One region of the Blautia intestinihominis genome, then DNA from elsewhere that is predicted to be linked to it. Evidence: predicted binding sites of a transcription regulator. Region 1 holds the regulator's gene; each other region holds the start of a gene.
The links. Region 1 encodes Rex, which represses fermentation and respiration genes when NADH is low (regulators of the CRP and FNR family bind a similar motif). Its sites were predicted from a motif close to ATTGTTAANTANTTAACAAT; they were not measured.

Region 1 (8,210 bases):
ACAGCACATGCATAAAATGCAATCAAAACGGTTAATAATGTAAAAATGATTGAATTATCGCCTGTTGTATGTTATCATAGAGCAAAAATTGAATTTATCAATGCAAAAGTGAAATGAAAAAGAGGAGATATATTTATGTGTGGAATTGTAGGGTTTACAGGTAATCATCAGGCGGCGCCGATTCTGTTAGATGGTCTTTCTAAACTGGAATATCGTGGTTATGATTCAGCAGGAATTGCTGTGCGTGATGGTGAAGGTGAGACCACAGTTATTAAGGCAAAGGGACGTCTGAGGGGACTTGCTGAGAAGACAAATGGCGGTGAGTCTGTTCCGGGTACCTGCGGTATTGGTCATACACGTTGGGCAACTCATGGAGAACCTTCTGAGAACAATGCACATCCGCATGTCAGCGATGATGGAAATATCGTTGCCGTACATAACGGAATCATTGAGAATTACCAGGAACTGAAGGATAAACTGACACGTAAAGGATATACATTCTATTCAGAGACAGATACAGAAGTAGCCGTGAAACTGATTGACTACTACTATAAGAAATATGAGGGAACTCCGGTAGATGCAATCAATCATTCTATGGTCCGTATCCGTGGATCTTATGCACTTGCTATCATGTTCCGTGATTATCCGGAAGAAATTTATGTCGCAAGAAAGGACAGCCCGATGATCCTTGGTGTGGAGGATGGAGAAGCTTATATTGCTTCTGATGTTCCGGCTATCCTGAAATATACCAGAAATGTTTATTATATCGGCAATATGGAGATGGCCCGTGTACGTAAGGGTGAGATTACTTTCTACAACCTTGATGGGGAAGAAATCGAGAAGAAGATGAAAGTGATCGACTGGGATGCAGAAGCAGCAGAAAAAGCTGGATTCGAGCATTTCATGATGAAGGAGATCCATGAGCAGCCAAAAGTTGTACAGGATACACTGAACTCTGTTCTGAAGGATGGCAGGATCGATCTGGCAGAAGTCGGTCTGGCAGAGGATGAGATCAAAGATATTTCCCAGATTTATATCGTTGCCTGTGGCTCTGCGTATCATGTAGGAATGGCTGCACAGTATGTGATCGAAGATATGGCAAGAATTCCGGTTCGTGTGGAACTTGCGTCTGAATTCCGTTATCGTAATCCGATTCTGGATCCTCATGCACTGGCGATCGTGATCAGCCAGTCCGGAGAGACCGCAGACAGCCTTGCAGCACTGAGACTGTGTAAGGATCATGGAATCAGAACGCTTGCGATCGTAAATGTTGTGGGATCTTCTATTGCCCGTGAAGCAGATAATGTATTCTATACACTTGCGGGACCGGAAATTTCTGTTGCGACAACCAAAGCTTACAGTACACAGATGATGGCATCTTATGTACTGGCAATCCAGTTCGCGCTGGTAAGAGAGCAGATCACAGAGGAGCAGTACACAGGATACATCAAAGAACTTCAGACTCTTCCGGAGAAAATCCAGAGAATCATTGATGACAAGGAGCGCATTCAGTGGTTTGCGTCCAAGCAGGCAAACGCACATGATACTTTCTTCGTAGGTCGTGGAATCGACTATGCAATCAGCATGGAAGGCAGCCTCAAGATGAAAGAAGTAAGCTACATCCATTCAGAGGCATATGCTGCAGGTGAGCTGAAACACGGAACGATTTCTCTGATCGAGGATGGAACACTGGTGATCGGAGTCCTCACTCAGCCGGATCTTTATGAAAAAACAGTCAGCAATATGGTAGAATGCAAGAGCCGTGGAGCATATCTGATGGGAATGACTACTTTTGGAAACTATAACATCGAAGATACTGCAGATTTCACTGTTTATATTCCAAAGACAGATCCATACTTTGCAACTTCTCTTGCTGTGATCCCGTTACAGCTTCTGGGATACTATGTAAGTGTTGCAAAGGGTCTTGATGTAGATAAGCCGAGAAACCTTGCCAAGAGTGTTACAGTAGAATAATAGTAAAAAGAAAAACAGAGGGTACAATAGTCACAAATGGCTGTTATACCCTCGATTTTTTATATTCATGACCCGGAATGCTTCTCCATCCACCGTCTGATATAATCCATCTGTTCCTGATCGGAAATTTTCTGGGATGCGGGATCGTTCCCGGCGGCGAGGCAGCAGAAGAGTACGAGCGCCTGCAGTAGAAAAAAGAGTACAAGAAAGAGTATCAGCATAAAAAAGCCTCCTTTTATTTCCTATGGCTTTCAGTATTGGCATTTTTTCGAAAGTTATACATGGAATTGGGAGAAATGCTTTATTGCGAAGCAATCCACAGATATCCGGAATACACTAAAATAAGTCCATTTATAAGGAGTATATTCATGAAGCAGTCAGCTTATACCGGAAAAGGGGTTGGTGTGGCACTTTTTGATACGGGAATTTATCCTCATATGGATTTTGGTGATCGTATTTATGCTTTTGCAGATTTTATATCATACAGGAAATTACCTTACGATGATAATGGTCATGGAACGTGTGTGGCGGGGATCTTAGGAGGCAGCGGAGCGGCTTCTATGGGAAAGTACAAAGGGATGGCACCGGGATGTTCGCTGATCGGGCTTAAGGTGCTGGATCGTTTTGGAAACGGCAATAAGGAGGATATCCTGGCGGCGTTTCAGTGGCTTATGAACCATCGGGAGGAGTACAGGATCCGAGTGGTGAATATTTCTGTCGGCACGACATATCGTACCAGGAATGACAAGGATGTTCTGGTGCGCGGCGTGGAACAGCTCTGGGATCAGGGACTGGTGGTCGTTGCGGCGGCGGGAAACCAGGGACCGGAGCCGGGCAGTATCACTGCTCCGGGGTGCAGCAAAAAGGTGATCACGGTGGGTTCCAGCGATATGCTTATGGGAAAAGAGGGAATCTCCGGGCGAGGGCCGACGTTTGAGTGTGTCTGTAAACCGGATCTGGTGGCACCGGGACGCCGGATCATGTCGTGTGCGGCCGGGGCGGGAAATACGTATGGAATGAAAAGCGGTACGTCGATGTCCACGCCAATGATCTCCGGGGCGGCGGCACTTGCACTGGAAAAAGATCCCATGCTCACCAACGTAGATATCAAGATGATGCTCCGCGACAGCGCAGACGACCTCGGCCTTCCGAAAAATCAGCAGGGATGGGGAAAATTTAACTGTAAAAAGTTCCTTTCGCTGTGATTTTCAGGAAAATTCGCAGAATTTACTTTAGTAAAGCCTGAAAGTATTGACGGGAATGATTTTTTTCGCTACAATGGAACAAATCGTTGCTGTAAATAGCGACAGCAAACCAGTGATATGCAGAGAGGAGAACATTATGACAAAAATTCAGATGACAACGCCGTTAGTCGAAATGGACGGAGATGAGATGACCAGAATTCTCTGGAAGATGATCAAGGACGAATTATTACTTCCGTATATTGATCTGAATACAGAATACTATGACCTTGGTCTTGCACACCGCAATGATACCGATGACCAGGTAACCATCGATGCAGCAGAAGCAACCAAGAAATATGGTGTTGCAGTTAAATGTGCGACCATCACTCCAAACCACGCACGTATGGAAGAATACGACCTCAAGAAAATGTACAAGAGCCCGAACGGAACGATCCGTGCGATTCTGGACGGAACTGTATTCCGTGCCCCGATCGTAGTAAAGGGAATCGAGCCATGCGTACGCAACTGGAAGAAACCGATCACTCTTGCACGTCACGCATATGGGGACATTTACAAGAACACAGAGATGTACGTTGACAAACCGGGTAAAGTAGAGCTTGTCTATACTTCCGAGGATGGAGAAGAGAAACGTGCTCTGGTACAGGAATTCAAGGCTCCGGGAGTTGCCATGGGTATGCACAACATGGAAGCTTCTATTGAGAGTTTTGCAAGAAGCTGCTTCAACTATGCACTGGATACCAAGCAGGATGTATGGTTTGGCGCGAAGGATACCATTTCCAAGACTTACGATGCCAAATTTAAACAGGTTTTCCAGACAGTATTTGACAATGAGTTCAAGGAGAAATTCGAGGAAGCAGGTCTTACTTACTTCTACAGCCTGATCGATGATATCGTAGCCCGTGTCATGAAAGCAGAGGGTGGATTTATCTGGGCATGCAAGAACTACGATGGAGATGTTATGAGTGATATGGTATCTTCTGCATTTGGTTCTCTTGCGATGATGACATCTGTTCTTGTTTCTCCGAACGGATACTATGAGTATGAAGCTGCTCACGGAACGGTACAGAGACATTATTATCGTCATCTGGAGGGCGGCGAGACTTCCACAAACTCCGTTGCAACCATCTTTGCATGGACAGGAGCACTACGCAAACGTGGGGAACTCGATGGGAATCAGGAACTTGCACAGTTCGCAGACAAACTGGAAGAAGCAACTCTTTCCACCATCGAATCCGGAAAGATGACCAAAGACCTGGCACTGATCACCAGCATTGAGAATCCGACCGTACTGAACAGCGAGCAGTTTATCCTTGCGATCAGAGAGACTCTGGACACATTACTTTAATTTAAAAATACATCAAAAGATAAAAATGGGAAACCCAAGGCATTACGCCAGGGTTTCCCATTTTTCGTAGAGTTCTTCAAGTTCTTGTTGGATTTTGTCTTTTTCGCGGCTGAGTTCTGCACAGCGTCCGACGTTGGTGCAGACATCCGGGAGAACCAGTGTTTCATCGATTTCTTTATCGCGGGTTTCGAGTTCTTCGATCCGCGCTTCTGTTTTCTTAAGTTCTGCTTCCTGCTTACGCTTACGTGCCTGTTCTTCTTTCTGCTGCTGCCAGGTGAGCTTTCCTTCAGATGCTGTGGCTGGTGCGGTTTCCTGCACAGTTACAGTTTCCTGCTGCACCGGAGCGTATTTCTCAGTGAGTTCTTCTTTTTTCTCAAGGTAGTAATCGTAATCACCGATATAGTTGACAACGGCCTGATTGGTCAGTTCCAGGATCCTGGTCGCGGTCTGGTTGATGAAATATCGGTCATGAGAAACATAAAAGACCGTACCGGTGTAACTGTTCAGCGCTTCTTCGAGTATTTCTTTGGAAGCGATATCAAGGTGGTTGGTCGGCTCATCGAGGATCAGGAAGTTTGCCTCGGAGAGCATCAGCTTCGCGAGGGAAACACGGCCGCGCTCACCACCGGAGAGAGAGGAGATCACTTTGAAAACATCATCACCGGTAAAGAGGAAGGCGGCGAGCATGTTTCGAATCTCTGTCTCGGTAAGTGTCGGGTAAGTATCGGAAATTTCCTCAAAGATCGTCTTCTCCGCGTGGAGTACATGGTGTTCCTGGTCATAATATCCGATCTGAACCTTGGAGCCCAGGGAAAAAGTTCCTGAGTCTGCCGGGATAAGATCGTTGAGGATCTTGAGCATGGTCGTCTTGCCGGTACCGTTGTTTCCGATCAGGGCAACGCGCTCACCACGTTTGATCTGGAAAGAGATATCGGTAAAAAGTGTCTGCTCCGGAAAGCTCTTGGAAAGTTCTTCTACCGTGAGAACATCGTTTCCACTGACAACTCTCGGTTCCAGAGAAAGCCGCATCTGGCTCTGAACCTCGGTCGGTTTCTCGATCCGCTGGATCTTACCGAGCATTTTTTCACGGCTTTCTGCGCGGCGGATGGATTTCTCACGGTTGAAGGATTTCAGCTTGACGATGACGGCTTCCTGATGCTTGATGTCTCTCTGCTGGTTAAGGTAAGCCTTGTACTGTGCGTCACGAAGCTGTGCTTTCTTTTCGGCGTAAGCGGAGTAATTGCCACTGTACATGCGGACCTGGGCGGCATCAATCTCAATGACCTTCGTTACAACTTTATCAAGGAAATAACGGTCATGGGAGACGATAAATACAGCACCCGGATAATTCAGAAGATAAGTTTCCAGCCAGGAAATACTCTCCATGTCGAGGTGGTTGGTCGGCTCATCGAGGAGAAGAATGTCCGGCTTGGAGATCAGGAGTTTACCAAGAGCGACACGGGTCTTCTGTCCACCGGAGAGGGTTTCGACCTGTTTGGAAAAATCTTCGTCCGTAAAGCCAAGACCCTTGAGGACACCCATCAGCTCGCTCTTGTAGGCATAGCCGTTTTCCAGCTCAAATTCGTGGGTCAGGCGGGTGTAGGTGTTCATCAGACGGTCAAGTTCCTCGCCGGAAGCGTTTTTCATCTGGACTTCGATCGCACGCATGCGGTCTTCCATGTCGATGATGTACTGCTTGGTTGTGAGCAGTTCCTCATAGACGGTGCGGTGTCCGCTGACATCCTGATACTGTGCGAGATAACCGATCTTCTTGTCCTTCATCAGAACGACCTGACCGGAATCCGCAGAAATTTCATTCATTATAATACGGAGAAGGGTTGTCTTACCTGCTCCGTTGTTGCCGATGAGAGCGGCTTTTTCACGCTCTTCTATATGAAATGAGGCATCGTTCAAAATGACTTTTTCGCCAAAAGATTTGCTGATGCCCTGACACGATAAAATCATAAATATTCCTCCAAAGTCAATATACGCTATGATTATAAGGTCAAATGATGGCTTTGTAAAGGAAATTTCCTCAAAAATTGTATAGATTTGACAACATTGATTGACAATAAAATAACATTTCGGTATAATTAACAGGAAAGTATAAGGAGGGGACAACGGTGGAAGCAAAACAGATATCAAAAGCTGTAATTAAGAGACTGCCCCGGTATTATCGCTATCTTGGCGAGTTACTGGAAGACAATGTTGAACGTATATCTTCCAATGATCTTAGTAAGAAAATGCGTGTCACAGCATCGCAGATCCGCCAGGATTTGAATAATTTTGGAGGATTTGGGCAGCAGGGATACGGTTATAATGTGAAATATCTCTATACAGAAATCGGTAAGATCCTTGGATTGGATGAGGTACATCCGATGATCATCATCGGTGCCGGTAATCTTGGACAGGCACTTGCCAATTACGTTGACTTTGAAAAACGTGGCTTTAAGCTGGAAGGGATTTTTGATGTCAATCCGGTACTGGAGGGCATCGCGGTCCGTGGAATTGAGATCCAGATGATCAGTAATCTCCCATTCTTCCTCAGAGAGAAGAATATTGAGATTGCGATCCTCACACTGCCGAAGAACAAGGCGAAGGATATGGCAGATATCCTGATCGAGAATGGTATCAAGGCAATCTGGAATTTTGCACATATCGATCTGGAGACTCCGGAGGATGTCATTGTAGAGAACGTACATCTTTCTGAGAGTCTGATGACGTTATCTTACAATCTCAGTCAATATCGTCAGGAACACGTGGAAGAGCAGCAATCATAACATGAGGACAGCAAGAGGCTGTTACCCGGCTCCTTAATGAAGGCGGCTGCGTAACAGCTTTTTGCTTTGTATCGTATATCGAGGAGATATCAGATGAAACGAATTGTAGGCGGATCGGAAATGAAAGCACTGGATAGCTGCACCATTACCGGAATGGGAGTTCCGTCCTGTGTGCTGATGGAACGGGCGGCACTGGCTGTTGTGGATGCAATGGAAGGACATTTTGCGGAAATGTCACAGAAACAGCGGATCTTGTGCGTCTGCGGAGGCGGGAACAACGGCGGAGACGGAGTCGCGATCGCCAGGATCCTGCATCTGCATGGATATAACGCGGAAATCTATATGCTCGGAAATCCGGATCACCGCACAAAGGAAACACGCCGCCAACTTAAGATCGCAGAGAATTATCAGGTTCCTCTGGTGAATAACCTGGCAGCAGGAGAATATACTACTATAGTAGATGCCATCTTCGGCGTTGGGCTTGACCGCTCGATCGAAGGAAAATACATAGAAATCATTCAGGCTTTGAACGAGGTTTCTGCATGGAAAGTGGCGGTAGATCTGCCGTCCGGGGTATGTAGCAACACGGGAAGAGAGCTTGGAATCGCATTTCGTGCGGATCTGACGGTGACGTTTGCATTCTGTAAAACAGGCTTGTGTTTTTATCCAGGCAAAAATTTTGCGGGAAAAATTGTTGTAGCAGATGTCGGCATCTACGAGAATCCGGATCTTCCGACACGGAAAGCGGCACTTGAGAAAAAAGATCTCCAGAAGCTTCCTCTGCGCGCCGCGAATGGGAACAAGGGTACGTTTGGCAAGGTTCTTGTCGTTGCCGGAAGCAAAGGAATGTGCGGGGCAGCGTATCTCTGTGCAGAGGGCGCCTTCGCTGCCGGAGCCGGGATGGTC
Region 2 (8,210 bases), on a different contig from region 1:
TCCAAGTTCTTCCAGTCCCTGAAGTACGAACTTGATCATGATTGGCGGTCCGCAGACAAGGGCTACTTTATTTGTATCAAAACCGATTTCTTTCAGGTATGTAGGTACGAAGCCAACATGTCCGTCCCAGCCTTCCTGCTCACGGTCAATGGTCAGGTATACATTTACATCTTTTGCATTCATCCAGACTTCCTGGATCTCTTTTAATTTTACAAGATCGTCTGCAGAACGAGAACCGTAAAGAATATCTACAGTACCATAGTCATCCCGGTTGTCCAGCACGTAATTAATTACGGAACGAAGCGGTGCAAGACCAATACCTCCGGCAATAAACAGAAGATTTTTGCCTTTCAGCTTATCTTCTACCGGGAAATGGTTTCCGTATGGTCCTCGGACTGTGATCTCATCACCAACCTGAAGGCTGTGCAGATAAGAGGTCAGATCTCCGCATCTTTTGATACTAAATTCCTGATATTCTTTGTTTGTAGGAGAAGAGGTAATGGAAAACATACCCTCACTTACTCCTGGTGCACAAACCATTGCACACTGACCTGGCATATGCTCGAAAAGCTTGCCTCCGTCCGGTGCAGTTACGCAGAAGGTTTTTACATCCGGAGTCTCCTCATGAATGTCTGTGATCACGCCAACCTGTGGGATCAACGTATCCAGTGTGTAGTTTTTATGACAGGTACATTCGCTCATTACTTTTCACCTCCATGCTTTTCAAAAGCCTTGATCACCTTCACGATATTCAGTGATGACGGGCATTTTTCCACGCAACGGCCGCATCCCACACAGGAATACATGCCATTATTGTTAGCCGGGAAATAGACAAGCTTATGCATGAATCTCTGACGGAATCTCTGCATCTGGCTGGTACGGTTATTTCCATGAGCCATCATTGTGAAGTCAGAATACATACAGGAATCCCAGCAGCGATAACGTTTTACACCGTGTCCTGTGTCGTAATCCTTGATGTCATAGCACTGGCAGGTAGGGCATACAAAAGTACAGGTTCCGCATGCCAGGCATGGTTTATATAAAGTCTCCCATACAGGAGAATTAAACTTCTCATCGGTTGCATTTCCATCCCATCCTTCCAGAGAAAGATGTGTATATGGAAGCTGTTCTACAATATTATGGATTGCTTCTTTTTCAGCAGAAACCTTTGCTTCATCAGAGGCATCTGCATCTGTAAGAAGGTCTTTAACTGCTTCTGTAAGAGCCTGACCTTTTTCACTGATTGCTTTCCAGTAAAGTGTTCCTTCTACCATCCAGACAGCCACATCAGCTGCAGGATCTGCTGCATCTGTTCCAAAAACCTTACAGAAACAGGACTCCTCCGGTTCATGGCATGCCATTGCAACGATAGTTCCATGGTCTCTTCTTGCAGCATAAAAAGTGTCAATAGGATCTGCAAGGAAAACCTTATCCAACACTTCCATACCCTTTACATCGCAGGCTTTCATGCCAAATACAACGAAAGGACTGCTTCTAAGCTCTTCCGGTTCAACAGTCAGCTTCTTTCCATCACGAACGCAGGTATAAAGAGTTTCGCTCTGTGGGAAAAAGGCATCTTTACCGGATTTTACGGTTTTCAGTGTATCAAGATCAGCCTCTTCTCCTTCATTCCAAAGGCCGAAGTTGGTCTGTCCTGCCTTTTTGATCGGAATGATCAGATCCTGGCTTTCTGCGATTTTCCGGAATAATGCTTCCAGATTTTCTTTTTCAATCTTATACATACATTATCCCCTTTCTGCCACTACACCTGGCTCTACATCATCAAATGTAAAGCTGGTCAGCGGGCCTTTTGACTGGACATCTGCTCCTGCCTGATATTCGCCGTAGAAGGTATCAATATCTTTGATAAATTTACGATTAAACAGGTGAAGCGGAATCCCCTGCGGACAAACACGGCTGCACTCGCCACAGTCTGTACATCTTCCTGCAACGTGGAATGCACGGATAATGTGGAACATTTTTTCTTCAAAGGAATCCACGTTTGCCTTCTGGGCACTGTCAAACTTGGTGCTGTCGAACACACATTTACGGCAGCTACAGGCCGGACATGCATTGCGGCATGCGTTGCAGCGGATACATTTACTGAGCTCCTTCTGGAAAAATGCAAAACGGTCTTCCGGGCTCATTTTCTCAATTTTCTCAACTTCTGCAAAACGGTCTGCATCCTTTGTATCCTTGGACTCGCCGATGATCTCATCATAGATCATATGCTCTTTTCCCTTGCATACATGGCAGCGCTCCAGCATTGCCTCCTTGTAGGCTACGGTCTTGTCACCATAGATTGTGGAAATATGAAGCTCCTCACAGGCATCTGTAAGCTCTGCTCCGGAAATACTTTTGATTCCCTTGATTCCCATTTCTCGAAGCTTCTCCACATTCAGCTTTCCTTTGCATCCAACACCAATAATATAGGCCTTTTCACGATCCACGCGATGTTCTTTGATCAGCTGGTTAAAGCTATAGGTATCACAAGGCTTCAGACAGACAAGGGTTTTTCCCTCTAATTTGGAAGCCTCGATCATCATTTTACTTAAGTTCTGTCCGCAGAAGCCATTGTAAACAAATTCATCCAGGCTTTCTGCTGTTTCAAAATATGCTGCTTCCGGATTGTAAGACAGGTCTCCAGCTTTCCAGCCAAGAACACGCACTACGGTTCCATCAGCCAGCAGTTCTTTTGCACGGGTGATCAGTTCCTGCATCTTAAATCCTCCAATCTGACGTTTTTACCCAAAGAATAAATTTTTTCCACAAACTCATTCATGGTCTGGGAGAATTTTACACCTTCAGCGGCAGATACCCACTCTACACGGGTACGTCCGTTTTCTACACCAATGAAATCCAACATGGAGAAAAGAAGGGTCATACGTCTTCTTGCATAATAATTTCCTGTTGTGTAATGACAGTCTCCCGGATGACAGCCACACATGATCACTCCGTCAGCACCCTTTTCAAAGGCACGGAGGATGAACATTGGATTTACACGGCAAGAGCATGGCACACGAATAATCTTTACATCAGCCGGGTAGGAAAGACGGCTGCTTCCTGCAAGGTCTGCACCTGCGTAGCTGCACCAGTTACAGCAGAATGCCACGATCTTGGGTCTGAATTCTTCTTTTTCTTCTATCGACATATTGCATCTACCTCCGCTAAAATCTGTCTGTTGGAGAATCCCTGCAGATCCATTGCTCCTGATGGACAGGTTACGGTACATGCACCGCAGCCCTGGCAAAGAGCATTGTTTACTACTGCAATTCTTCTTGTTTCACGGATTCCGTGGTCATTTACCTGTTTTTCCTCATAGGAAATAGCACCATATGGACACACATTTGCACACTGAGAGCATCCGTTGCAAAGAAGCTCGTCAGAATGAGCAGTACATGGATTAGTTGTCAGCTTATCTTTTGCAAGAAGGCCGATTGCCTTTACTGCTGCTGCACCAGCCTGTGCTACTGTTTCCGGAATATCCTTCGGTCCCTGGCATACACCGGAAAGGAAAATACCAGCTGTAGGAGACTCTACCGGACGAAGCTTTGCATGTGCCTCTGTAAGGAAATTGTTGGTATCAATGCTTGCGGTAAGCATGGTTGCAATTTTTCTCACATCCTTATTTGGCTCAATAGCCGCTGCAAGAACTACCATGTCTGCTTCCATATGAATCTGTTTGTTTTCAAGGAGATCAGAAGCCTGAACCATAAGAGTTCCATCCGGCTGCGGAATAACCTTTCCAACCTGACCTTTTACATAATTAACACCGTAATCTTCAACAGCTCTTCTATAAAACTCATCGAAGTTCTTACCCGGAGTACGGACATCAATATAGAATACGGTTACGTTTGTATCCGGATATTTATCGCGGATCAGCATTGCATGCTTTGCAGTATACATACAACAGATCTTGGAGCAGTAGCTCTTTCCCCTCTCATCAGAGCAACGACTTCCGACACACTGTACGAATACAATATTCTTAGGAGCTTTTCCATCAGAAAGTCTCTCAAGATGACCCTTTGTAGGTCCTGCCGCATTCATGATACGCTCAAGCTCAAGGGATGTGATAACATCCTTACTCTGGCTGTATGCATACTCATCATATTTATCAAGAGGGATTACATCGAAACCGGTTGCAACTACAATTGCGCCGTATTTCTGTGTAACAATCTCATCCTTCTGCTCATAGTCGATTGCACCTGCTGCACAAACCTTGGAACAGGCACCGCATTTTCCGGTTTTGAATTTAATACAATTCTCACGGTCAATAACCGGAACATTTGGAATTGCCTGGGCAAACGGAATATAAATAGCACTTCTGTTATTCAGTCCGCGGTTAAATTCATTTGCATTTTTCTTAGATGGACATTTCTCAGAGCAAACACCGCAGCCGGTACATTTACTCATATCCACACTTCTTGCTTTCTTACGAATATCAACTGTGAAGTCACCCACAAATCCGCTTACCTTTTCAACTTCACTATATGTATAAATATTGATTTTCTCATGTACTGCAGCCTCTACCATTTTGGGAGTAAGAATACATGCAGAACAGTCAAGTGTTGGGAATGTCTTATCAAGCTGTGACATTCTTCCGCCAATACTTGGAAGCTTCTCAACAATATCAACCTCATAGCCGGCTTCTGCAATATCAAGTGCAGACTGGATTCCTGCGATACCACCGCCGATTACAAGTGCACGTTTTGTTACAAGACTCTCTCCCGGCTGAAGAGGAGCATCTAAATTTACTTTTGCGATTGCTGCTCTTGCAAGGATCACTGCCTTTAAGGTAGCTTCCTCCATATCCTTGTGGATCCAGGAACAATGCTCACGAATATTAGCAATCTCTACCATATATGGGTTTAATCCCGCCTTTGCTGCTGCCTTGCGGAAGGTAGCTTCATGCATACGCGGGGAACAGGAACATACAACGATTCCTGTCAGATTTTTTTCATGGATGGCATTGATAATTTTTGCCTGTCCAGCTTCAGAACACATATACTGATAGTCTTCAGCATGAACGACACCTGGCTCCTTTGCAGCCATTTCCACTACTTTTTTTACATCAACTGTGGCTGCAATGTTGGTACCACAATGACATACAAATACACCTATTCTCTGCACTTTTCTCTCACCTCCTGTATCTTCTGAATGCACTTACCAGGAGCTGCTGAGGTGTTTCCTCATCGATCAGTTCCGGAATCTCGTCTGCCTCCAGGTAGTTCTGGCCTCGTTCACGGACAACCAGCTGTCTGGCAGCATCAATCAGTTTTCCTGGTTTTACATCTCTTGGGCAGCGCTCTACACAGGCAAAACAGGAAAGACATTTCCATAAGGATTTGGACTGTGCAAGTGCGTCTATATCGCCATTCTGTACATAAGTTACAAACTGGTGAGGTTTAATATCCATTTCATTAAATGCAGGACAGGTTGCGGAGCATTTACCGCATTTCATACATTTCAGGGGATTTACTCCTGAAATCTCTTTGATTCTTTCAGCTGCATTCTGGGCATTTCCATATGTATAAGCCATTACTTCGCCACCTCCTCTTTTACCCCAAGAGCTTCTGCAAGAAGTTCTGTAAAATAGTAAACAGGAAGAGCACCATTTCCGTTCTTTCTAAGATTATACATACAAAGAGGACAGGCTGTGATCAGCATGTCTGCTTCGAACCCTTTTGCACTGTCCATGATCTTTTCACACATGTTCTGTGCCATATCTTTTTCCTTCAGGGAAATATAACCGCCGCAGCACTCATTGCGGTATGGATAAATAACCGGTTCTGCTCCAAGAGCACGGATGAACTCTTCCATGATAGTCGGGTTTTCCGGATTATCAAATGCCATGATCTTTCCCGGTCTTAAAAGAAGACATCCATAATAAGCACCGATTTTTTTACCCTTTAACGGATTGACAACTTTCTTCTTGATTTCATCAAATCCTACTTCATCACGAAGAACCTCCAGATAATGAAGGACATTTGTCTCTCCTTCATACGGGGCATCCAGTTTCAGATAATTGTTTGCTCTTGTGCAAATATCTTCCACATTTTTCATGTCATCGTTCACACGTTTAAGCACATGATGACAAGCTGAACAGACTGTGATCAGATCCTGTCCTTTTTCTTTTGCATCATTTAAAGCACGGACGGAAGAAAGCTTGGTGGCAATCTCGTCGCTGCCAAGGGGATATACTCCGCCGCAGCACTGCCAGTCTTTGATCTCTTCCATTTCGAAGCCCAGTGCTTTTGCAGAAGCTCTGGCATATTCATCCAGATCTTTTGCTTTATTCTTCAGGGTACATCCTGGATAATAACTGTACTTCATGCTTCTTTTCCTTTCTTGCTCAGGCAAAGTGGAACCCGACTTATCGTTTTTAAAAAAGAAGCCGGGGTATCTTTGCTGGTATTATTAAAGCTCGATCTGTGCGATTACTTCTTTTAATGCTTCTGCACTCTTCTTAAGAAGTGCTACTTCCTCATTGTTCATACGCATCTGGACTTTTCCCTGAATTCCATTTGGTCCTACAAGAGTAAGGGTGCTAAGGCATACATCTTCGATTCCATACTCTCCATGAAGCATAGAGGATACAGTTGCAAGAGAATCAGAGGCAGCCAGAATCAGACCAACCAGCTGACAAACAGTTGCAGATACTGCATAGAAGGTCGCACCTTTCTTTGCAATAACCTGTCCGCCGGATTTCTGTACATATTCCAGCATAGCTTCTTTGTCTAATGGTTCTATTTCCTTGCCATACGCTTTCATTTCTTCGTAATATTCATCTGCGCTCAAACCGGAAATGTAAGCACTTGTCCATGGAATAAAGGAAGTGTCACCATGCTCACCAAATACATAAGCATGGATATTTCTCTGTGCAACTTTAAAGTGCTCGGAAAGTCCATAGCGAAGTCTGGCTGTGTCAAGGATGGTTCCGGATCCCATGATCTGATTCTCCGAAAGACCGGAAATCTTGGTAAATACATAAGTCATAATATCTACCGGATTACTTACGATGATATACTTTGCATTTGGAGCTTCTTTTACAATCTGAGGAGTAATGCTCTTCAGAATATTAACATTTGTCTGAGTAAGTTCAATTCGGGTCTGCCCAGGTTTACGGGCAATTCCGGATGTGATGATTACAATGTCGGAATCTTTTGCATCTGCATAATCTCCTGCGGTCAGGGATACGGGACTTCTGAAGCAGGTTCCCTGCTCAATGTCCATAACCTCTCCTTCCACCTTTTCTTTGTTGATGTCAATCAGAACAATCTCAGAAGCAATCTCATCATGTGCCAGTGTATAGGCAATTGTAGATCCAACGCTTCCAGCTCCGATAATAGTAATTTTGCTGCTCATAATAAACTCCTTTCATGGGGTTTGTGGGATTATACCGTCTTTCCCCTGGAATTTGTTTGTTTTTTCCGTGGGATTTAGTAGTTTTCCCTGTGTGATGCTCTTTGTTTTTTGTTTATTTTTTAACAATCGCATTTAGAAAAAAAGCGGTTTAAACTCTATTTTCTGCCTTGCGACATGGCCTAACCCAGGAACACGGACGTAATCCCACTCTGTTTTCCTGGGTTAAGTCATGTCACATTGTGTTTTTTCACAAACTTTTTCAACAAAGGACTTTTCCCTCTTTGTTTCCGCATAAAATATTGTTTTCTCCGCTTCATTTAAAATACCACAATGACAATCTTTTAACAACATATTTTTGAATTTTTTTATCATTTTCAAGTGGTTTTACATATTGCACAAAATTTCAGGATAATTTTCGATTGTTTTGTTAAAAGTCTCTCCGGAAAAAAATAGCTATCGGAGAGGCTTTCTCAGAATCCAAATCTATTGCTGCGTTAATAGAATTAAAGGGCGTATAATTTTATAATGTTCTTCAGCTTCTCGACTGCGTAGTGGATGGCAATACAACCTCTGCATTGCATCCGGCACAACTTACAGAGTCCATTTTGCTCCAAATTCACCAGCACATTTCGGTCTGCTTTATACTTATAGAAACTAAGGAGGTGTTCTCATGAAATATCAACGTATTCAGGATCTCCGAATTGATTCTGACCTGTCCCAGAAACAGCTTGGCGAAGTCCTTCATATCAGCCAGCGTTCTTACTCTCACTACGAGACAGGTTCCCGTGGAATTCCGGTTGAAATGCTGATCCGTCTTGCAGATTACTACGATACCACCATTGATT
Region 3 (8,210 bases), on a different contig from region 1:
AAATATGGAAATACGTATCTTTCCTGGGGTGCGGACCTTGTTTTGTCCGGACATTATCATGGGGGAATCCTGCGCTTTGGCGAGAATCACGGGCTGACCTGCCCGCAGTATCTCCTTTTTCCGCCGTATTGCTGCGGCAGATTCCAAAGCGGCAAAAGCACGATGCTTGTCAGTGCAGGGCTTGGAGAGCATACGATACCGATCCGTCTCCACAATCCGAGGGAGCTTCTGGTGATCGAATTCTGTCCGTCTGCCCATAAGGAAGACTCTCACAAAACAGGAAGGAAAACAGCAAATGGCAATATCGGTAAAAATTAACGTCTTTGAAGGACCTCTTGACCTTCTTCTCCATCTGATCGAAAAAAACAAGATCGATATCTATGATATTCCGATCGTGGAGATCACAGATCAGTACATGGAATATATTCACTCCATGGAAAAAGAAGACTTAGGCGTCATGAGCGAATTTCTTGTCATGGCGGCGACACTTCTCGACATCAAGTGTAAAATGCTTCTCCCGAAAGAAGTGAACGAAGAGGGTGAGGAAGAGGATCCGCGAGAAGAACTTGTCCAGAAACTTCTGGAATATAAGATGTATAAATATATGTCCTATGAACTAAAAGACAGGATGGACGGGGCTGTCGGAGTTTTTTATAAGGGAGCTACTGTTCCGGACGAGGTAATGAAGTACAGGGAGCCGGTCGACCCGAGGGAACTTCTTGCGGGACTTACCCTTGAGAAACTGCACAGCATTTATCAGTCGATCCTTAAGAAACAGGAGGACAAGATCGACCCGATCCGAAGCAGATTTGGAACGATCGAGAAAGAAGAAGTCAGTCTTTCCGAAAAAATGCTCGAAATGAAGGAATATGCAGGAAACCACAGGAAATTCAGTTTCCATCAGCTGCTTGTCGGGCAGAAGTCAAGAGTGCAGCTTATCGTGACTTTTCTTTCTATTCTGGAACTGATGAAGATGGGATATATTCACGTGGAGCAGGACGAGCTGTTCGATGATATTCAGGTGGATGTTGTCAGGGACCCTGTAGAATGGACACATTTGACAGAATTTGCAGACGAATAAATACAGAGATTGAGGAATCATATGGAAATAAAGAAATTAGAAGCGGCGATCGAAGCGGTGCTTTTTACCATGGGAGAATCCGTGGAGCTGACGCAGATCGCCAGTGCGATCCAGCAGGACAAGGAGACAACGCGAAAACTTCTCAACAATATGATGGACCGTTATCAGGAGGAAGACAGAGGAATCCAGATCATCGAACTGGAGCAGTCCTATCAGATGTGCACCAAAAAAGAATACTACGAATGTCTGATCCGTCTTGCCCTGCATCCCAAGAAACCGGCACTGACAGATGTCATGCTGGAGACACTTTCTATTATCGCGTACAAACAGCCGGTCACAAAGGCAGAGATCGAGAAGATCCGCGGGGTAAAATGTGACCATGCGATCAACAAACTGGTAGAATATGAGCTTGTAAAAGAGCTTGGACGACTGGATGCGCCGGGACGACCGATCCTCCTTGGGACGACCGAAGAGTTCCTGCGCTGTTTTGGCGTACAGGGGCTGGAAGAACTTCCTGCTGTAGATCCGGTCCGTCTGGAAGATTTTAAGGCGGAAGCCGAGGAAGAAGTACAGCTTCGCCTGGATGTTTAGGAGGAAAATAAAATGCCTACGACCTATGCACATGACTTATTTGGCAAAAAAATCTATCACAAACTTCCGAAGGAGATGCAGATGGTCATTCAGAGAAATGTTAATCTGTACCGGATCGGTCTTCATGGACCGGATATCCTGTTTTATCACATGCTGAAACCAAAGGTATCCACAACGGGTATCCGTATGCATAAGGAAAAAGCGGCTCCTTTTTTTGAGAGGGGAATGGCGATCATGCGCGAAAAGCACGATGAGAAGCTCCTTGCCTATCTCCTTGGATTCGGATGCCATTATCTTCTGGACAGCGCCTGCCATCCCTATATCGAGGATATGGCGGCGAAGGAAGTGATCACGCATACCCTTCTTGAGAAAGAATTTGACCGGACATTGATGCTGGAAACTCATAAAAATCCATATCATTATTACCCGGCATGCGGTGTGTTTCCGAGAATCCCCTATGCCAGAGTGATCCACCGTGCGATCCCCAAAATAGCGACAGGAGATATCCTGAAATCTCTGAGGCGCATGAAGCTGATCACAAATTGTCTGGTCTATGATAACAAGGGCAGGCGTAAGAAATTTCTCACGGTGCTTTCGAGGCTTGCCGGCAAGAAGCTGTCTGATTCCATGATGGAATATTTCATGGCGAAAGACCCGGTCCCGGGGAGCGCAGTTCCGGTCCATGCCCTGCACGGACTGTATGACAGGGAGATAAAGGAAGCACCGCAGTACCTTGAGGAATTATTCAGACTTTCAAAAGAAGACAGACCGCTGGGCGAGAGATGGTATAAGACTTATAACGGCTGACCGGCTTACTGGAACCGGAAGGAACAGAGACATATAATGAGGACAGGTCTGCATAAAATATCCTATAAAGAATAAGAGGTGGGATATGAAACGCAGATATAATATCACGGTCACGATTCTGGTCATAGCAGTTTTTCTGATAAATTCCACAGTCTGTGCTGCTTCCGGGGAAAGCAGTGCGCTCGGAAATCTTTATGCGCTTTCGGCAGTTCTGATGGATGGGGATTCGGGGCGTGTCCTGTATGAAAAAGAGGGCGAAACACCGAGAGCGAATGCAAGCACCACGAAAGTCCTGACCTGCATCCTTGCCCTGGAAAACGGTAAAGGCGATGATTATGTACAGGTTTCTTCCAATGCTGCCGCGCAGCCAGATGTACGGCTTGGTATCCAAAAAGGAGAGCAGTATTATCTGGAAGACCTTTTGTACTCTCTGATGCTGCAGAGCCACAACGATGCCGCGGTCGCGATCGCGGAACATATCGGAGGTTCTGTGGAAGGATTTGCAGCCATGATGAACCAGAAAGCGAAAGAGATCGGCTGTACGGACACACATTTTGTGACACCGAACGGGCTGGATGCGAAGGATGACGGGGGAAGTCATCATACAACAGCGCGGGACCTGGCACTTATCATGCGCTATGCCATACAGAATCCGATGTTCCTCAAGATCACCGAGACAAGGGACTATTCTTTTTCAGATATTGAGAAGAAGCGGACATTTTCTCTCCACAATGCGAATGCGTTCCTGGATATGAGAGAAGGCATCCTGTCAGGAAAAACCGGATACACAGGAGACGCGGGCTACTGTTATGTCTGTGCAGAGGAAAAAGACGGCAGGACTTTCATTGTTGCCCTTCTGGGAAGCGGCTGGCCGAACCACAAGACTTACAAATGGAAGGATACCGCAGCACTTCTTAATTACGGCGAAGAAAATTATAAATACCGCAGCTGGTGGAAAGACCCCGAGATTCCTCTGATCCAGGTCAAAAATGGATTCACGGGAGATCCTGTCGGCAGAAAGAAGATATATCTGCACGGTCTTCTCGATATCTCCGAAGAACAGAAAGAAACCTGCATGCTTCTTTCTGACAGGGAAAATGTGACCTGTCAGGTAAAAGTGCCGTCTTCGATCGAAGCTCCTGTAAGACGGGGAGATGAGATCGGGCAGGTGACATTCCGGCTGAATGGGGAATTGCTCTCTGCTTACCCGGTACTGGCAGAACAGTCTGTCGGGGAGAGAACCTTCACCCGGACCCTGGAATATGTTTCTGATAGATTTTTTCATTAAGGAAATGAAAGAGAGCAAAAAGTCTTTTCCGCGAGGAGAGGGCTTTTCTTTTTTTTGACCAAAAATTTTGCATTGACATAAAATAAATTTTGGGGTTAAAAATTTAACAAAAAAACCGAAATGTATTGAAAAAAACTTGAAAACAGGTTACAATTATAATCGGCTAAAATTTTGGTTATATTTTAAAATTTTATAAACATGGAGGGCAAAAGAGAATGAGTAATGCAACACAAAGCTTAGCGAGCACAAGAATCACTTCTTTGCTTGACGCCAACAGTTTTGTCGAAATCGGGAAAAGCGTAACAGCCAGATCTACAGATTTCAACATGACTGAGAAAAAAGCGCCTTCAGACGGTGTTATCACCGGATATGGTGTAATCGATGGAAATCTTGTCTATGTATACAGCCAGGATGCTTCCGTACTGAACGGAACTGTAGGCGAGATGCATGCAAAGAAGATCTCCGCATTATATGACCTTGCTATCAAGACAGGAGCACCTGTGATCGGTCTGGTAGACTGTGCAGGAATGCGTCTTCAGGAAGCAACAGATGCACTGGAAGCATTCGGTGGAATCTACTTTAAACAGACAATGGCATCCGGAATGATCCCGCAGATCACAGCAGTATTCGGTACCTGTGGCGGAGGAATGGCAGTTGTTCCGGCACTGACCGACTTCACATTCATCGAAGCCAAAAAAGGCAAAATGTTCGTAAACAGCCCGAACGCACTTGATGGAAACTGCACAGAGAAATGTGACACAGCAGCAGCTGATTACCAGAGCAAAGAGACTGGTCTTATTGATGCTGTAGAATCCGAAGAAGAGATCCTTGCTGAGATCCGTCAGCTGGTAAGCCTTCTTCCATCCAACTTCGAAGACAATGATTCTTTCGCAGAGTGCACAGATGATCTGAACCGTGCATGCGAGGATATCGCAGCATGCGCAGGAGACACCTCCATCGCACTTTCCAGAATCGCAGACAACGGAATCTTCTTCGAGACCAAGAGAGACTATGGTAAAGACGTTGTTACAGGACTCCTTCGTGTAAACGGAATGACTGTAGGTGCAGTAGCCAACAGAACAGAAGTTTATGATGTAGAAGGTGAGAAGACAGAAGAATTCGACGGCACTCTTTCCGCAAGAGGAGCAAGAAAAGCAGCCGGATTCGTAAAATTCTGTGACGCTTTTGATATCCCGGTACTGACTCTTACAAACGTAACCGGATTCAACGCAACTGTATGCAGCGAGAAAGTTATGGCTAAATCCATCGGAGAACTGGTTCATGCATTTGCATCCGCAACCGTTCCGAAGGTAAACGTCATCATCGGCAAAGCATACGGAACAGCTTATGTGGCAATGAACAGCAAATCTGTAGGTGCAGATATCGTTTATGCATGGGACAATGCAGAAATCGGAATGATGGATGCTTCCATGGCAGCAAAGATCATGTACCCGGGATCAGAAGCTTCTGTTATCAACGAGAAAGCTGCAGAGTACAGAGAACTGCAGTCCAGCGTAGAATCTGCCGCAGCAAGAGGATATGTAGATACTGTGATCGCTCCGGCTGACACACGTAAATACGTGATCGGAGCATTTGAGATGCTGTTCACAAAGAGAGAAGACCGTCCAGCTAAGAAACATGGCACAGTCTAAGCGAGGTGAGCATATGAATCAGATGTTAAAGAAAGCATCCACTACCTGCGCTGCTTTTGCCTGCGCCGCATCCCTGATATTCTCCGGTGCAGCAGTTGTTTGGGCAGATGGTGAGATCGACGAAACCGTCAAAAACCAGATTGAAACTTATGCAGAAGGACTGACAGATGAGATCATCGGACTGTCTGATGATCAGATCGAGCAGTACATGGAGTCCGACGATGCGTTTACTTCAAGTGCAATGACAGCCTGGGACGGAACCAAAGATGACCTGGGTGAGCTGAAGGAAACCGGTGATGTAGAGATCGAATATTCAGGTGATGAATATACAGCAGTTATTCCGGTTGAATTCGAAAAAGAAGACGCTGAATTTACTTATGTATTTGACAAGAACCTGACTCCTACTTCACTGGCAGTCGATATTCAGTATTCTTTTGGAACAACCATGAAGAATGCAGCACTTAACACTCTTATGGGAATCGGTACTGTATTCGTGATTCTGGCCATGCTGATCTTCCTGATCTCCCTGTTCAAATACATTCCGGGTTCAGGAGCACAGCAGGTTAAAAAGAAAAAAGAAGAAGCAGCAGCTCCGGCTCCTGCACCGGTTCCGGTGGCAGCAGCACCTGTTCAGGAAGAAACTGATAACTCAGAGCTGATCGCCGTGATCGCAGCAGCGATCGCAGCATCAGAGGGAACTACAACAGACGGATTTGTTGTACGCTCCATCCGTAAGATCAACCGCAAAAAAAGGTAATTGACAATTTTAGGAGGATTAAAAATGAAAAGCTATACAATCACCGTAAATGGAACAGCATATGAAGTTACTGTAGAAGAAACAGGAAGCGTACGCGCACCGGCAGCAGCTCCAGTAGCAGCACCGAAGGCAGCACCGGCAGCAGCTCCTAAAGTAGCAGCACCGGCAGCAGGAGCAGGCGCAGTCAAAGTTACCGCTTCTGTACCAGGTAAAGTCCTCAAGATCGTAGCTTCCGCAGGACAGGCAGTAAAAGCAGGAGACAACATCGTGATCCTGGAATCCATGAAGATGGAGATCCCGGTTGTAGCTCCTCAGGATGGTACTGTAGCCAGCATCGACACATCCGAAGGCGCATCCGTAGAAAACGGAGATACTCTGGCTACAATGAACTAGGACGGGAGGTAATCAAATGTCTTATGTAATAGAAACCCTGTCCAACCTGATCCATCAGACAGCATTTTTTAACCTGACATGGGGAAACTATCTGATGATCGCGGTGGCGTGTGTATTCTTATTCCTTGCTATCAAAAAAGGTTTTGAGCCGCTTCTTCTGGTTCCGATCGCTTTTGGTATGCTCCTGGTAAATATCTACCCGGACATTATGGCAAATCCGGAAGACATGTCCAACGGTGTTGGTGGTCTTCTGCATTACTTCTATATCCTCGATGAGTGGAGTATCCTTCCGTCCCTGATCTTCATGGGCGTTGGTGCGATGACAGACTTCGGTCCGCTGATCGCCAATCCGAAGAGCTTCCTCCTCGGAGCAGCTGCACAGCTTGGTATCTATGTTGCATACTTCCTTGCGATCTTCCTTGGATTCAACGGAAAAGCAGCAGCAGCGATCTCCATCATCGGTGGAGCAGATGGTCCTACCTCCATTTTCCTTGCCGGAAAACTTGGACAGACCGCTTTAATGGGACCGATCGCGGTGGCGGCATATTCTTATATGTCACTGGTTCCGATCATTCAGCCGCCGATTATGAAACTCTGTACTACAGAAGCAGAACGTAAGATCAAAATGGATCAGCTTCGTCCGGTAACCAAGATCGAGAAGATCCTGTTCCCGATCGTTATCACGATCGTTGTCTGCTTACTTCTTCCTACAACAGCTCCGCTGGTAGGTATGCTGATGCTGGGTAACCTCTTCCGTGAGTCAGGCGTTGTTAAACAGCTTACTGAGACTGCTTCCAATGCCCTGATGTACATCGTAGTTATCCTGCTTGGTACATCTGTAGGTGCTTCTACAAGCGCAGAGGCATTCCTTAATGTTGATACTCTGAAAATCGTTGTTCTCGGTCTTGCAGCATTTGCATTCGGTACTTTCGGCGGATGTATGCTTGGTAAACTGATGTGCAAACTGTCCGGTGGAAAGATCAATCCGCTGATCGGATCCGCTGGTGTATCAGCCGTTCCTATGGCTGCCCGTGTATCCCAGAAAGTCGGCGCAGAAGCAGATCCTACAAACTTCCTGCTGATGCATGCAATGGGACCAAACGTAGCCGGTGTAATCGGAACAGCCGTTGCAGCCGGAACCTTCATGGCTATCTTCGGTGTTTGATCCCGCTGGGTCAGATGCGTTTAGCTGAATTAATAATATAAGGAGAAAACATAATGGCTGAATTAGAAAAAAAACCTGTAAAAATCGTGGAAACTGTTCTCCGTGATGCTCATCAGTCTCTGATCGCAACAAGACTTACCACAGAACAGATGCTCCCGATCGTAGATAAAATGGACAAAGTCGGCTACCACGCAGTAGAGTGCTGGGGTGGAGCTACTTTCGATGCTTCCCTTCGTTTCCTTAAAGAAGACCCATGGGAAAGACTTCGTAAATTACGTGACGGCTTCAAGAACACAAAACTTCAGATGCTGTTCCGTGGACAGAACATCCTTGGATATCGTCCATATGCAGATGACGTAGTAGAATACTTCGTACAGAAATCTGTAGCAAACGGAATCGACATCATCCGTATTTTTGACTGCCTCAACGATATGCGTAACCTTCAGACAGCAGTTAAAGCTGCCAACAAAGAAAAA
Region 4 (8,210 bases), on a different contig from region 1:
GTAGTAACGTCCGGAAACAACACCGATCTGTCCAACACCGATTTCTTTCATCTTAGCTTCAAGCTGCTCGATGAATTCCTTACCGGATGCCGGCGGTGTGTCACGTCCGTCGAGGAAGCAGTGTACATAAACTTTGCTCAGTCCCTCTCTCTTGGCCATCTCAAGCAGTGCGTAGAGATGAGTATTGTGGCTGTGTACACCACCATCAGAAAGAAGTCCCATAAAATGTACAGCAGAATCGTTTTCCTTCGCGTTCTTCATTGCTGCGAGAAGTGCTTCGTTCTTGAAGAAGTCGCCGTCGTTGATTTCTTTGGTGATTCTGGTAAGTTCCTGATATACGATGCGGCCTGCACCCATATTCATATGACCTACCTCAGAATTACCCATCTGTCCATCCGGCAGACCTACTGCAAGTCCGCTGGCATTTCCCTTAACAAATGGATATTCTGCCATTAATTTATCCATAACAGGAGTTTTTGCTTCGTAGATCGCATTTCCCTCATGTTTGTCATTCAATCCATAACCATCCAGGATCATTAAAACGGTTGGTTTTTTGCTCATAATGTTCTCCTTTATTGTATATAGTTTCTCTGCATTTTGCAGAATGTGTGTAGGTGTTTCTTTCTATTATATAGTACCAAAAATTTAGAATTTTTCAAGGATTTTATCGGAAAAGCTCTGCGGTAAAAATGGGATTTTTTCCATGTCAGGAAGTTTCAGCTGCTCCAGCCATCCGCCGAACAATGCGAGAAAAAGTTCCTGCACCATTTCTCTTGATTCCGGGGCAAAACTTTCAATCCGTTTTAGCATGGCAGTGAAGCTCTTGAGACCACCTGCCTGGATCTCACTTAAATTCTCAGAGCCAGACGCTTCGATCGTGGAAAAAAGATCTTCGATCAGGACTTTTTTCTGTTCTACATCCATGCCGTCGATCCACTTGTGCAGAATACTGACAAAAGTTTCTGCCCTGCTGCTCAGCTGTTCTTTGCTGGCGAAATGATTTCCACTGACTTCCCAGGAAAAACCGTCGTGCTGCAGCAGCCCCTTGTTGGAACTTGCAACAAGAACCGGTTCTTTGGAATGCTCCAGAAGTGTTCCGATGATCGAATATTCTGGAATGATCCTGGTGACTTTTGGAAGAAGTGCTTCTGTTTCAGGAAGTTCCAGAAACTCTCTGGAAAATCCCGGTCCGTCATTTGAGTAAACCTGAAGGATCCACGGATGGATCTCTTTGCACATCACGGCACCATAAACAGCAAGATTTCCACCTTTGGAGTGTCCGCCGACGCGGACCATTTCCTGTAAACTGCCGGCAATCCTTCTTAAATATTCCACTGCCCTCTCCTGCGCTGGAACAACGCCCATACTCAGATTAAAATCTTCTTTCCAGCCGACGATCGTATCATCGGTCCCGCGGAAAGATATATAAGAAGTTCCATCACTCAGACAAATTTCCACCGCCGAAAACTGCTGCGCTTCCTCCGCCACGATCTCATTCACATAATTACGGATCACACACTGTCCGAAGCGTTCGGTCTTTGCCATTTCAAGCATCATAAACGGTGCAAAGCGGATAAAAGATTTGTCTTCTTTGAGTTCTTTCTCAGTATGAAGTCGAAGAAATTTCTCTGTGAGCGCTTTGAGTTCTATTCCATTCTGGCTGGCTGCTTCCGGGATCCCATCCAGATTGACATAGGAAAAACATGCCAGGATCAGATTGTCTACGTCATTAAATTCTGACTGTGTAAAGGGAAGATCGCCTCTCCACTCGATATAGTCCATGATATTTCCCATATGCCGCACTCTCCTTATATTTATTTCCAATCACATACGTTTATCTGAATCTTATTCCCCGTAAACGCGAAGCATGCTGCTGATCTTGCGCACGGAGCTTCTGCCGCTTAATTCTTCCATTGCTGTACGGAAATCTCCCTCACGAACCTGGGCAGTGATCACAACAACCTCTGCACTTTCCTCTGCACGGGCTGCCTTCTGGATGATCTGTGCAACACTGACTCCGTATTTTGCAAACACAGCGGTCATCTCAGCCAGCACACCGCAACGGTCCTCTACGATCAGCCGCATGAAATAACGATTGTGGGTGTCTGCCATTTTCTTTACCGGGATTTCCTTGTAGCAGGTACATCCGATACGTCCACAGCAGTCTGCTTTGATGTTTCTTGCAATCTCAAAAACATCTCCGACAACAGCACTTGCTGTCGGAAGTTCGCCGGCACCACGTCCGTAGAACATTGCATTCTCAACTGCATCTCCGTTTACAAAAACGGCATTATAAGAATCGTTGACTGTTGCAAGCGGATGATTGCTTGGGATCAGCATCGGGCAGACATATGCCTCAATCCCTTCTTCTGTATTCTTTGCTACTCCGAGGAGTTTTATGTCACAGCCCATTTCTTTGGCGTATTTGATGTCTTTGGCTGTGATCTTGGTGATTCCTTCGATGTATACGTCGTCAAAAACGACTCTGGAATTGAATGCTACGGAAGCAAGGATCGCCACTTTACGTCCTGCGTCGAGTCCCTCGATATCTGCGGTCGGATCTGCCTCTGCGTATCCAAGCTCTGTCGCAAGAGCCAGTGCATCCTTGAATTCCATTCCTTCCTGTGTCATTTTGGTCAGGATAAAGTTGGTTGTTCCGTTGACAATACCCATAACTTCTGCCATGTGATTGCCTGCCAGACATTCTTTGAGCGGACGGATGATCGGAATTCCACCTGCAACTGCTGCTTCAAAGAGGAAGTCCACATGATGTGCCTCTGCTGCATCAAGAAGCTCCTTACCGTGAACAGCGATCAGGTCTTTGTTCGCGGAAACTACGTGTTTTCCTGCATTCAGAGCTGATAAAATGTAAGTTTTTGCCGGCTCGATGCCGCCGATCAGCTCGATCACCACATCGATCTCCGGATCATTTACGATATCATCCCAATTGTTTGTCAGGATCTTCGGATCATCTACCTTGGCTGCTGCTTTCTCAAGATTGCGCACCAGGATCTTGCTGATCTCTATTTCGCTTCCAAGTTTCGGGATCATTTCTTCTTTCTGATTTTTTATTACTTTGTAAACACCTGTACCTACTGTACCAAGACCCAGAAGGGCTGCTCGAATCACTTTTTTCTCCATTGGAAAATGGCTCCTTTCTCCTCGTCCCTGTTTATTTTATTTCAGGGTGTATTCTACCACTCGGTTTTTATAGTATGGCATAAAATGTTTTTTGTCAAGCGCGGACATTTGTACGTGCATGAAAAATATAAAAAGCCAGATACTTTACACCTGACTGGTCCAAAGTATCTGGCTTTATTAATTATCGTTTTATTATTTGTAGCAAACGATCTTTCCGAAGTCTGGTTTGAGGGATGCTCCACCAACAAGACCTCCGTCGATGTCAGCCATAGCAAACAGTTCTGCTGCATTTCCTGCATTTACAGATCCGCCGTACTGAATACGGATAGCTTCTGCTGTATCTGTATCGTAGATCTCAGCTACGCACTCACGGATACCTTTGCAGATTTCCTGAGCCTGCTCGCTTGTAGCAGTTTTGCCTGTTCCGATAGCCCAGATTGGCTCGTAAGCGATAACCATAGTTTTAGCCTGCTCTGCTGTTACGTTCTGAAGGCCAACTTTAACCTGCTGACGGATCCAGTCCATAGTGATTCCCTGCTCTCTCTGCTCAAGGGATTCTCCACAGCACATGATCGGTGTGATGCCGTGCTCAAATGCTTTGAGGACTTTCTTGTTAACGTCTTCGCTTGTTTCTCCGAAGTAGTCTCTTCTCTCGGAATGTCCAAGGATAACATATTTAACACCAGCGTCTACCAGCATAGCCGGAGCGATCTCGCCTGTGTATGCACCTTTTTCTTCGAAGTACATGTTCTCTGCTGCTACAGCAATGTTTGTTCCTTTGCAAGCTTCTACAACAGGAACGATGTCGATAGCCGGAACACCGAATACTACGTCAACTTCGTCGTTCTGTACGAGTGGTTTCAGGGTTTCTACTAATTTAACTGCTTCGCTTGGAGTCATGTTCATTTTCCAGTTTCCAGCGATGATTTTCTTTCTTGCCATTTTTATTATCTCCCTTTATATTGTAATTTGACCAGCCATTGTTCGCCTGGCTCTAAATTCACACTGCGTCTGCGACTTGCGTTCATTAAGAGCGGCGAACCAAGTAAACGCTAAGTTCTGCCTGCGCCTACGGCTTGTCAATCACTAAGCTTTTTACTTGTCGTTTGCTGCTGCTACACCTGGCAGTTCCTTTCCTTCGAGGAATTCCAGGGATGCTCCACCACCTGTAGAGATGTGGGTCATCTTGTCGCCATAACCAAGGATGTTAACTGCTGCTGCAGAGTCTCCACCACCGATGATAGTTGTAGCTTCAGTGTCAGCAAGTGCTTTGGCAACTGCTTCTGTACCATGAGCAAAGTTCGGCATTTCGAAGCAGCCCATCGGTCCGTTCCAAACAACAGTCTTGGCATCCTTAACAGCGTCGCAGAAAAGCTGCTCTGTCTTCGGTCCGATGTCCATTCCTTCCCAGCCATCCGGGATGCATCCACGGTCTACAACCTGAATGTTGCAATCGTTGGAGAAATCATCTCCGATTCTGTTGTCAACTGGAAGAAGAAGTTTAACACCTTTTTCTTCTGCTTTCTTGAGCATGTCTAATGCATACTGAAGGTAATCATCCTCGCAGAGGGAATTACCAATGTGTCCGCCAAGTGCTTTGGAGAATGTGTAAGACATACCGCCACCGATGATCAGAGTATCAACTTTGTCAAGAAGGTTGTTGATAACAGAGATCTTGCTGGAAACTTTAGCTCCACCAAGGATAGCTACGAATGGTCTCTCCGGATTTTCAACAGCATTTCCGAGGAATGCAATTTCTTTCTCCATCAGATATCCAACTACTGCTGTATCCACATATTTGGTAACACCAACGTTGGAGCAGTGTGCTCTGTGGGCTGTACCAAATGCGTCGTTTACGAATACATCGCAAAGGGAAGCCAGATCTTTGCTGAACTCATCACCGTTTTTGGTTTCTTCTGCACGGTAACGTGTGTTTTCAAGAAGGATAACTTCTCCGTCTTTCATTGCCTCTACAGCTGCTCTGACAGTATCATCAACAACAACCGGGCTCGGAACGAATTTAACTTCCTGTCCGAGAAGCTCTGTAAGACGTTTTGCAACAGGTGCAAGAGATAATTCCGGTTTCGGCTCTCCCTTCGGTTTGCCAAGGTGTGAACAAAGAATGATCTTTCCGCCATCTGCGATCAGCTTCTTGATTGTAGGAAGAGCTGCTACAAGACGATTCTCATCTGTAATTTTGCCGTCCTGCAGAGGTACGTTAAAGTCACATCTTACCAGAACTTTCTGGCCTTTTACATTGATATCATCAACGGATTTCTTGTTTAATCCCATGCTAATATTCCTCCAAATTCATAAAAAATGGGTCCGGTCCAAATCAGACCGGACCCTGACTGAGTCTATTTGTGCTATTGCTCAATGCAATAACCTGCTCCACACTCTAACTTATGGACTTGATTAAGCGTTCAGAAGTTTGCCGAAGTGTTTGATTGTACGAACCATCTGGCTTGTGTAGGAGTTTTCGTTGTCATACCATGAAACAACCTGTACTTCTGTTGTGCCGTTCTCAAGTGGCAGAACCATTGTCTGAGTAGCATCGAACAGAGAACCAAATCTCATACCAACGATATCGCTGGATACGATCTCATCTTCGTTGTATCCGAAGGATTCGTTAGAAGCTGCTTTCATAGCTGCGTTGATCTGCTCTTTTGTTACGTTTCCTTCAACTACTGCTGTAAGGATTGTTGTAGAACCTGTTGGGGTTGGTACACGCTGAGCGGATCCGATCAGTTTGCCGTTCAGTTCTGGGATAACCAGACCGATTGCTTTAGCAGCACCTGTGCTGTTCGGAACGATGTTAACTGCAGCTGCACGGGATCTTCTCAGATCGCCTTTTCTCTGCGGTCCATCAAGTGTCATCTGATCGCCTGTGTAAGCGTGGATTGTGCACATGATACCAGATTTGATCGGTGCAAGATCGTTAAGAGCCTTAGCCATTGGTGCAAGGCAGTTTGTTGTACAGGATGCTGCGGAGATGATCTTATCTTCGTTTGTAAGACCTTCGTGGTTTACATTGTAAACGATTGTCTTAAGGTCGTTTCCAGCCGGAGCGGAAATAACAACGTGTTTAGCACCTGCATCGATATGAGCCTGAGCTTTGTCTTTGGAGGTATAGAAACCTGTGCACTCGAGAACTACGTCTACACCGATTTCTCCCCACGGAAGTTCTGCAGCGTTAGCTTTTGCATAGATTTTGATTTCTTTTCCGTCAACTGTGATGGAATCTTCTCCTGCTTCTACTTTGTCAGCCAGAGCGTATCTTCCCTGTGTTGAGTCATATTTTAATAAGTGAGCCAGCATTTTCGGGGATGTAAGGTCGTTGATAGCAACGATTTCAAATCCTTCTGCTCCAAACATCTGACGGAAAGCCAGACGACCGATACGGCCAAATCCATTAATTGCAACTTTTACTGCCATGATAAATTCCTCCTATGAATTAAATGGTTGATTATGGCGTTTGTTAAAGAAACGTCAACCTATTGCATATTGTATCGAATCTCGTACAAAAATTCAAGTGCATTTTAAAAAAAACATGATAAAAAATGTGTAAAATAGAAATGAAAGCGTAGCACGAAGCATTTTCTCATGCTATAATAGGTGCAGTTCATGTAAAGGAGGACAGAAAAATGTCAAATCAAATCTTATGGGACTGTCATATGCACTCTTCTTTTTCTGCAGATTCTGACACTCCTATGGAAGATATGATCCAGGACGCGATCCGACGGGGACTTCATGGTGTATGCTTTACCGAGCATCTTGACCCGGATTACCCGCCGACTCCGGATAATGAAACTTTTGAACTGGATCTGTCTGCCTATCAGGAAAACCTTTTCATGCTTCGGGACAAGTATCAGTCGAAACTGGATGTCCGTTTCGGGATCGAGCTTGGGCTTCAGCCGCATCTGGAACATTCTTTTAAGGAACTTCTGGAATCGGTTCCTTTTGATTTCGTGATCGGCTCTTCTCATGTCGTCCATGGTCAGGATCCTTATTACAGGGAATTCTTCAAGGGGCGTAAGGAATCGGAATGTTATATGGAATATTTTGAGTCCATTCTTGAGAATCTGGCTGTATTTTCGGAAATGGATGTTTACGGGCACATCGACTATGTGGTACGATATGGTCCCAACCAGAACCGCGAATACTCTTACGGACGCTATCAGGACATTCTTGATGAGATCCTGCGGACGATCATTTCCAAGGGCTGCGGAATCGAGCTGAACACCGGAGGGTTCCATTACGGGCTTGGCGAGCCGAACCCCTGCCGTGCAGTCATCCGACGCTACCGACAGCTTGGTGGGGAGATCATCACGATCGGTGCCGATGCACATGGTCCGGACAAGATCGCCTATGCATTTGATAAAGCGGCAGATATTCTTGCCGACTGCGGTTTTACATATTATACTGTCTTTAAAGACCGTAAGCCGGAATTTATAAAACTGTGATTTTATGATTCGGGCTTTATAATATAAGAAAAAACAAACAGGGAGGAAATAAATCATGGCAAAAAAACGCCTTCAGAAAAAACGTGAAGCAACCAAGACTGCTGCTTCCAAAAGTACAGCACCTGTGAAAGAAGCTGTAAAAGTAGAGGCTGAAACGGCGAAAGTGGAAACTAAGAAAGTGGAGCCGGTTAAGGTCGAAACCAAAAAAGTTGAACCAGCAAAAGTCGAGACTACTAAGACTGAGCCGGTTAAGGTCGAAACCAAGAAGGTTGATGCAGTCAAAGTAGAAACTTCCAAGACTGAGCCTGTTAAGGTGGAAACCAAGAAAGTTGAACCAGTCAAAGTTGAGACCACCAAGACAGAACCTTTGAAAGTGGAAACTGCCAAAACAGAATCCGTCAAAATCGAGTCCCACAAAGAGGACACTGCCAAAGTAGAAACTTCCAAGACAGAAGCTCCTAAAGTTTCTGCCAAAGAAGCGGCTGCCAAGATTCCTGCAAGAGATGACGATGCGATCTACTGCGAGCGTCTTTCCAGACATCTTGACGAGCTGAAATGGCTCTACTGTGAACTGTATCAGGACAATCCGTATGTTACCATGCATCT

Region 2: WMO75_RS16965 (L-lactate dehydrogenase) is a predicted target of Rex. The motif match lies at 7,473-7,492, and genes of this name have one in related genera.
Region 3: WMO75_RS09710 (acyl-CoA carboxylase subunit beta) is a predicted target of Rex. The motif match lies at 3,859-3,878, and genes of this name have one in related genera.
Region 4: gap (type I glyceraldehyde-3-phosphate dehydrogenase) is a predicted target of Rex. The motif match lies at 6,616-6,635, and genes of this name have one in related genera.

The regions. Positions count from the first base shown of each region.
Region 1 is NZ_JBBMEI010000009.1:76,445-84,654, forward strand. It holds gene glmS (glutamine--fructose-6-phosphate transaminase (isomerizing)) at 136-1,974, shown strand; gene WMO75_RS04690 (S8 family peptidase) at 2,343-3,179, shown strand; gene WMO75_RS04695 (NADP-dependent isocitrate dehydrogenase) at 3,316-4,524, shown strand; gene abc-f (ribosomal protection-like ABC-F family protein) at 4,567-6,489, opposite strand; gene WMO75_RS04705 (redox-sensing transcriptional repressor Rex) at 6,648-7,304, shown strand; partial or broken gene WMO75_RS04710 (NAD(P)H-hydrate epimerase) at 7,398-8,210, shown strand, end outside.
Region 2 is NZ_JBBMEI010000088.1:579-8,788, reverse strand. It holds gene WMO75_RS17000 (FAD/NAD(P)-binding protein) at 1-702, opposite strand, end outside; gene WMO75_RS16995 (4Fe-4S dicluster domain-containing protein) at 702-1,742, opposite strand; gene WMO75_RS16990 (4Fe-4S dicluster domain-containing protein) at 1,746-2,720, opposite strand; gene WMO75_RS16985 (hydrogenase iron-sulfur subunit) at 2,708-3,151, opposite strand; gene WMO75_RS16980 (4Fe-4S binding protein) at 3,142-5,130, opposite strand; gene WMO75_RS16975 (4Fe-4S dicluster domain-containing protein) at 5,138-5,539, opposite strand; gene WMO75_RS16970 (CoB--CoM heterodisulfide reductase iron-sulfur subunit B family protein) at 5,539-6,333, opposite strand; gene WMO75_RS16965 (L-lactate dehydrogenase) at 6,418-7,365, opposite strand; gene WMO75_RS16960 (helix-turn-helix domain-containing protein) at 8,036-8,210, shown strand, end outside.
Region 3 is NZ_JBBMEI010000026.1:35,659-43,868, reverse strand. It holds gene WMO75_RS09735 (metallophosphoesterase) at 1-318, shown strand, start outside; gene WMO75_RS09730 (segregation and condensation protein A) at 296-1,081, shown strand; gene scpB (SMC-Scp complex subunit ScpB) at 1,103-1,672, shown strand; gene WMO75_RS09720 (zinc dependent phospholipase C family protein) at 1,685-2,479, shown strand; gene WMO75_RS09715 (D-alanyl-D-alanine carboxypeptidase family protein) at 2,565-3,767, shown strand; gene WMO75_RS09710 (acyl-CoA carboxylase subunit beta) at 3,983-5,419, shown strand; gene WMO75_RS09705 (OadG family transporter subunit) at 5,433-6,176, shown strand; gene WMO75_RS09700 (biotin/lipoyl-binding carrier protein) at 6,201-6,569, shown strand; gene WMO75_RS09695 (sodium ion-translocating decarboxylase subunit beta) at 6,586-7,734, shown strand; gene WMO75_RS09690 (oxaloacetate decarboxylase subunit alpha) at 7,788-8,210, shown strand, end outside.
Region 4 is NZ_JBBMEI010000001.1:31,226-39,435, forward strand. It holds gene gpmI (2,3-bisphosphoglycerate-independent phosphoglycerate mutase) at 1-561, opposite strand, end outside; gene WMO75_RS00105 (DUF2974 domain-containing protein) at 646-1,794, opposite strand; gene WMO75_RS00110 (homoserine dehydrogenase) at 1,846-3,141, opposite strand; gene tpiA (triose-phosphate isomerase) at 3,334-4,083, opposite strand; gene WMO75_RS00120 (phosphoglycerate kinase) at 4,237-5,433, opposite strand; gene gap (type I glyceraldehyde-3-phosphate dehydrogenase) at 5,557-6,576, opposite strand; gene WMO75_RS00130 (histidinol-phosphatase HisJ family protein) at 6,786-7,604, shown strand; gene WMO75_RS00135 (alpha-amylase family glycosyl hydrolase) at 7,660-8,210, shown strand, end outside.